DNA from 2 places in the Viridibacillus sp. KH_047 genome. Region 1 is predicted to be linked to the other one. Evidence: predicted binding sites of a transcription regulator. Region 1 holds the regulator's gene; the other holds the start of a gene.
What was found. Region 1 encodes LexA, which represses DNA repair genes until DNA is damaged. Its sites were predicted from a motif close to CGAACATATGTTCG; they were not measured.
Positions count from the first base shown of each region.

Region 1 (3,431 bases):
CATAAAGTGAAAAACTCTCTGCTTGGACTTCTTGTTAAGCCATAGGACATTTTAAATACATTGGAGATATTAGGAAATGAGCGTGATAGTGAAGGCTTGCAAAGAGGCCGCGGACGAATGGTGGAAAACGCAAATAAGTAAACGTGGGCATCTTAGTGTTAATACTTATCGCTACAAAAGGAATTACTAACCGTCAATTGGAGAAAATAGATATTAATTAGCTAAACGATTCAATCTATTAGGAGTGTAGCGTATGACACATGAAGAGTAAGAATTTATTGTCGCCCAGCAAGACGAATATTTCACAAGTATGGAATGCAAGCATGAAAACGGAAAGCTAAGTTATGAACAATTTGCAAAATTATCGTTGAAAATAGCCGAATGGACACAGCGGCTAAATGGATTGGAGATAATGGAAGATGAGCGAGATTGAAAGAGCAGTAAATCATATAGAAATAGCCATTGGAACTATTAAACGTTTCGGTTATACAGATAGGTTGGAACAACAATTTGAATCACACCTAAACACAAGCATGAGCCACAAAGGGCTTTGTAGAGATAAGGCGACAGATTACGCCATAAAAGTTGCTGGACGGTTAAATATGCAGGGGAAGGGGTGAGTGGCGTGATGGGGAATCATTTAGGAAGGTGAATACGTTTTATTGTCCAGGTGACAACATGCACGAATGGCAAATACTTTCTATGTACGGTTGATAGCCTACGCTTAAATAAATTCCGATGATTCTCTTGCTGATCAGAAAGGCCTCTTCCATAAAGAAAGAGACCCGTTATTACTTATTAATTTGCTTCAATACGAATAGCTTGAATTTCTTGGCAGTCTACGATAAGTGTTGAACCAGGTTCAGTTTCTGGATCATTAAAGAATGCGCAACAATTTTTCTGATCTAAGGTAATAAAAACGACATCTTCTAACACCGAACCACCTTTTAAGAAAACATCAACTTCAGTCTGTGTTTGCAATCGTCTTAATTGATCACATGCGCAACCATTACAACGATGTTCTTCTTTTTCATGGTGATGTTGCTTATCACACTTATCACACTTACAACCATCTCTATTAATACTCATTTTCAAGACCTCCTTTCCGATTCGAATGACTTACATTGATAACATATGGTTTAAAATGAAAAGAGGTTGTGCAATTTGTCCAACAATAAAAAAAATAGTTGTTTTTGGGAAGTATCCTAGTGGTATTTACGAAAACTGTTGGATTAATTCTTTGTCATACGAAGTCTGCATTTATGAGAGGTATAATAGGGGGTGGATCAATTTTACGATTCGTTATTTTGCTGATTTTCTTTACTTGTTTTTCGATTTCTCTTTTTGTGTAACCGAATAATACTTAAAGTAACTAAAATAGAGAATAAATCACGATAACGATATATGTGGCCTGCGTTATATAAAATGTGCGAATATATGAATAATATATTTTGGTTATGTATAAAAAAAGATTGCAAGAATCCATATTTCACTGATTCCTACAATCCGATATAGTTGTACCTTATAATACGTTACGATACAAACCAACTACTTTTCCTAAAATGGAAACTTGATCTACGATAATTGGCTCCATTGAAGAGTTTTCTGGCTGTAAGCGGAAATAAGATTCCTCTTTAAAAAATCGTTTTACAGTTGCTTCATTATCCTCTGTCATCGCTACAACAATTTCACCATTACTTGCGGTTGCTTGTTGTTTCACGATTACATAGTCTCCATCTAATATACCAGCTTCGATCATAGATTCGCCCATAATTTCAAGCATGAAAATTTGATCTTCAGTTGTTCCATAAGAATCTGGAATAGGGAAGTATTCTTCAATATTCTCAATTGCCGTAATAGGAAGGCCTGCAGTAACTTTACCAACTAGTGGTACATGTACAACACCTTGTTTTGCGATTGTAGAATCTTGTTGATCTAAAATTTCGATTGCACGAGGTTTCGTTGGATCTCGTCGAATCAGCCCTTTGCTCTCAAGTCTAGCAAGATGTCCGTGGACTGTAGAACTTGATGCAAGACCAACTGCTTCACCAATTTCACGGACGGAAGGTGGGTATCCTTTAGTGCGAACTTCCTCTTTGATGAAAGACAATATATCTTCTTGTCTTTTCGATACTTTTTTCAATCCAATCACCTCTTTATCTCATACTATGTAAAAGTTATTAATAGTATAGCATTAGCGAACAAACAGTGCAAACATAAGTTCGAAAAAGCCGTTGACAAAAACAAATGTTCGGTTTATATTGAGAACATACATTCCGAACGGGTATTCGAAAAAGGGGAGAATAAGTGTGAGTTGGTTCAAAAAAAATCAATATATTACATTACTTTTTGGATTTTGCGTAATATTTACAACAATATTAGTGGTTGCAAATAGTGGGAAAACATCATATAAAGAAATTAAAGTTCATGACGGAGATACTTTAATTTCTCTTGCAGATAGATATAAAGGTAAAATGGCTGACCATGAATGGATAGCAAAGGTTAAAAATGAAAATAATTTAATTGACGATACTATTTATGCGGGGCATACTCTAATAGTTCCGGAACATGATAATTTTAAAGTTCCAAATATAGGAGTAGAAGTGGCGAGTGATAATAAATGAAACAAAAAATAGCAATACTCTATTGTCGTGTAAGTACTGAAAAAGATACACAAGATACTTCGCTTGAAAGGCAAGAGATTGAGTTAAGGGAATTTGCAACGAGTAAAGGCTATGAAGTTGCACAAGTCTTTACAGATCGACATAGTGGATATGATATTGATCGGGAAGGATTACTTGATTTACTTGAGAGTGTGAAGGAATATGAACAACCAGCACTATTTGTTCAAGATGAGACACGTTTAGGACGTGGCAATGGCCGAATGGCGGTACTTCATTTACTGCAAAAAACGAATACAGATATTTTCACATTAAGTGACGCAGGTCACGCCCGGCTAAATGAGATGGACGCTATGTTGCTAGAAATTCTAGCGATAGTCGAAGAGTATCAACGTAAATTACATAATGCGAAAATCCGTAGAGGGATGAGACGAGCTGTACAGAACGGATACAGGCCAGAAAAAAATTTAAAAGATCGAGGAAATCCTGAGGGTAGAGATCGCATAGATGTTCCAATTGAACAAATCATTCAACTTAGACAGAAGGGTATGACATTTGAAGAAATTGCAGACACTTTGAGAGGATTGGGCTTCCAAGTAAGTAAAGCGACAATTCATCGAAGATTTATGGAATTTAAAGAGAAAAATAAAGACTAAAAGCTTGCGCTTGCGGTCTTTTTTGCATACCTTTGTATTAAGGTCTGTATGAAAGGTGAGAAATAAATGTTATCAAAAGAAAAATTACAACGTATAAGTGTACTTTCTAAAAAATCAAAGTCACAAGGTTTAACTGTAGAAGAAGCAAAAGAAC
Region 1 is NZ_CM174479.1:3,095,269-3,098,699, reverse strand. It holds gene AC3IS5_RS15305 (hypothetical protein) at 420-620, shown strand; gene AC3IS5_RS15300 (hydrolase) at 799-1,089, opposite strand; gene lexA (transcriptional repressor LexA) at 1,523-2,143, opposite strand; gene yneA (cell division suppressor protein YneA) at 2,310-2,624, shown strand; gene AC3IS5_RS15285 (YneB family resolvase-like protein) at 2,621-3,277, shown strand; gene AC3IS5_RS15280 (DUF896 domain-containing protein) at 3,344-3,431, shown strand, end outside.

Region 2 (3,431 bases), 690 kb from region 1:
ATGCGTCCAGCATCCATAACATCCAGTGTTTCAAAAGGTCCCTTTTGTGTAGCTGGTTTGCGAATATCTGTTGCTAAAACATTTTCCGTTCCATATGTTTCGCGCAGCTTAGATACTAACTCTGACCCTATTTGACCGCACGCACCGGTTATCATAATTTTTTTCATTTTAAAATCCTCCTCACCCAATAAACATTTGTACTTCCAGAAAGAGCATTCACCTAGAGATTACAAATGTATTTCTAGAAAACACAAATAACAACAAAAATACGTTGATTTATCAATGTTTTTAATAATTCGATTATACAATGTATATTTCTAAAACACAATAATCGTTTTTTCGCAAAGGACAGTTTGTTTACGATACAATTATTTTTTGTTTATTTTATAATAAACAAAAGGAGTGGGATCGATGCATTTATTTAAACTAACTATGATTTATTTGGTCGCCATCATCAGCTGTACATTCCTACTTATAATGGACTTACCTATAGTCGTAGTCTTTTCCTTACTATTTATGTATGTCTTCGCTCTCACAATGTTCCCATACTGCAACACTTTGTTTTGGTCTAACAACCTTAGCAAAATGGACCGCTTTATAACAAAGCATAAAACAAAACTCGCATTTGCTTACCCATACGCGGTTGCACATGAAAGCTTAACAGAGCAAAAGTTAAGCGTACAAAAAATACTAAGCAGTTATAAACAACAGGATTCACAACACAATTATCGCTCTTTGCTAGCTACTCTGGACAAAGATTTTGAAACTGCTTTAGTAGAAGCAAAGCAACTTCAAAAAGAACCTATTCGTAGCTACACTATCGCCCATATTGAAACTTTACTCGGCCACTTCGAGGTAGCAAGATCACTCATACCCAACCTAAAAAAGGAATGGATGCCACACGCAATTGAAAGTTTAATCGCCTATGAACAGCAAGATTTCCAGACATTCGAAAAAGAAGCACATGCAGCTACCACAAAAGTAAGAGGGATACAAAAACATTTTTTGTTTTATTCTTTTAAAGAAATGAAGGAAAAATTAGAGGCAAAATAAAAAACCACCCGGGGGAGGGTGGTTTTTTAAGGATGGAATTTTTACATTCCAATGGGGAGTTGGTATAGTATTGGGCATTTCGAGTGGGTTTTATACATTTTTTTAAAATTTAATTGTTTTAGTTGTGACTATCTCTTTAATTAATGTAAACTCCACTTTTTTCACATGACTTTTAAGATTTAAATCATTTAACTTTTCCCGTATATCTGTCAAATAACCTTACTTAGCTAATCCATGTATAAACTTATTTACTAAACAATACCGAGGACTCTGCGTTACTATTTATTTACTCATTTAACATTAACTACATAAGTATTTGCAACCAAATCATGCAGAGCTCGTTTTTGCGGGTGGAATGCGGCGATTAAGTAGCCAAGACAGAGTAGAAGTCCACTAAAGATTCGAGCAATATTTCGAATGATGCTACGGAAAATAGAGATTGTATCACCGTTCGTATCAACAATTTCTATGCCTAGCACTTTTTTTCCGACGGTCCCTCTCCATGGCGTTGCTGGTAGTCCGACAAAATATAATATGCCTACGATAATGAGAATCCAGCTATATAAAGGGTAAGTTGATAGATATAGTTCATCACCAAATATCATTTCCGATATGACACCTTTTGGAACTTTTAAAACGACACCAATTAATGCTATCGCCACCATAACGACAGCGCTATCAATAATTGTCCCTAAGAAACGGATCCAAAATCCTCCATAATCCACTGCCACTTTCCCCTTTCGCTTTTATTAACTCACGTACCCATCATTAGTGTATGATACACCGCTTCACATATTGAGCATTTGTTCTCCAGGATATAATACGTGAAATTCCAGTTTAATAAATTCATATCAAGAGTTTTTTTTATTAACCCCTATATTAACAATGATTTTATCATTGTTAATATGTTTTCTTTGATATGCATCTATCTTGATTTTATTATAAGAACTAAGTTACAATAACAGAACAAACGTTCTTATTTATAAGGAGAGATAAATATATGTTGAGGGATCGCGGAAATAAAAAATGGAGTACTTCTATCATGTTACCGGAACATGTAGCTTTGTTGAGAGAATGGCAAGCAAATAACGATGTCCCCAAACCTATAATTGATGAGCAAAAGTCTGAAGAGATAAATTTCATAATTCAAAACGCTTTAAATAATAAATTGAAACTTGAAGTCCAATACTATTCAAATAATTCTCTTAAGATCATTAAAGGTATTATTGATAAAATTGACTATTTAAACAAAAAAATTTCTATTGAATCCTCTTATGATGGGCTTTTATGTATAAAGTTCTTTGATATTATAGATGCAACTATTGAAGAATAAATTACTTCAAGCTCAAAATATATTGGTGAGACAAGAGCCCCTTATTTAAACTACAAATTCACTTCTTGATGGAAATAGAAAAGGCTTACTTAGCTGTTGATTAACATTAACAGTAAGTAAGCCTTTTTTACAAAATTAACCAAAAAAAGCGTCAACGATTACCCTTCTATAATAGATGAATATTATTTAAACTTTAACAATCGTAAGGCATTTAAAATAACAATTAATGCTGCACCCGTATCGCTTAATACCGCGATTTGCCTCTTCAAAAAAATTTCTATACTATTTTATTTGGAGTTCTTGGAAAACAAGAAAATCATACTAATAGTTATTAATGTGAAAGCGATTAGTGCTAAAAAAGGAATTGTAATAAAACCTAACCAATTAATATATTCAGAGCTACAGGGAACACCGCTCACACAAGGTTTGATTCCACCGAAGCCCGGAACTTTTTGCTCGAGGTAATGAAAAAACGAAATGAAACCACCAAGAATAGAAAGAGGTAATACAAACTTTTTCACAGAAATATCGCTTTGAAAAGTTCCGATTCCTAATATCACCACTAATGGATACATGAAAATGCGTTGGAACCAACAAAGATCACAAGGTATGAACCCTCTAATTTCACTAAAATAAAGGCTTCCTAATGTAGCAACAACGGATACAACCCAAGCAAAGTATAATACCCATACCTTCTTTTCACTTTTACTTTGAACTTTATTCATTTTTATCATCCTTAAGTTCACGATCAATTGCTTCTTTTATTGCCTCATAATCAAATGGGTCCTCCATTGCGACTCCATTGATGTTAACGGTAGGTGTTTGAGATACATGATGTTTTGTATACAAATCCTTATCTATATTTACTTGTTTCATTGTTATTTCTTGTTCAACATCTTGTTTTAGTTGTTCTAGGTTAATTGAAGGCATCTTATCTGCAAGTTCAAGTATTTTATCCGTAGTGATCCATAATCCATCATGGTTAGCTGCTGGTTGAGCATCAAACAAGGCTTTATGAAAATCCCAATAAACCTCGGGATCCTGT
Region 2 is NZ_CM174479.1:3,780,766-3,784,196, forward strand. It holds gene AC3IS5_RS18510 (L-threonine 3-dehydrogenase) at 1-167, opposite strand, end outside; gene AC3IS5_RS18515 (hypothetical protein) at 412-1,053, shown strand; gene AC3IS5_RS18520 (RDD family protein) at 1,344-1,778, opposite strand; gene AC3IS5_RS18525 (YolD-like family protein) at 2,054-2,386, shown strand; gene AC3IS5_RS18530 (disulfide oxidoreductase) at 2,674-3,111, opposite strand; gene AC3IS5_RS18535 (DsbA family protein) at 3,104-3,431, opposite strand, start outside.
Region 2: the regulator LexA is predicted to act here: its motif matches at 2,017-2,030, upstream of AC3IS5_RS18525 (YolD-like family protein).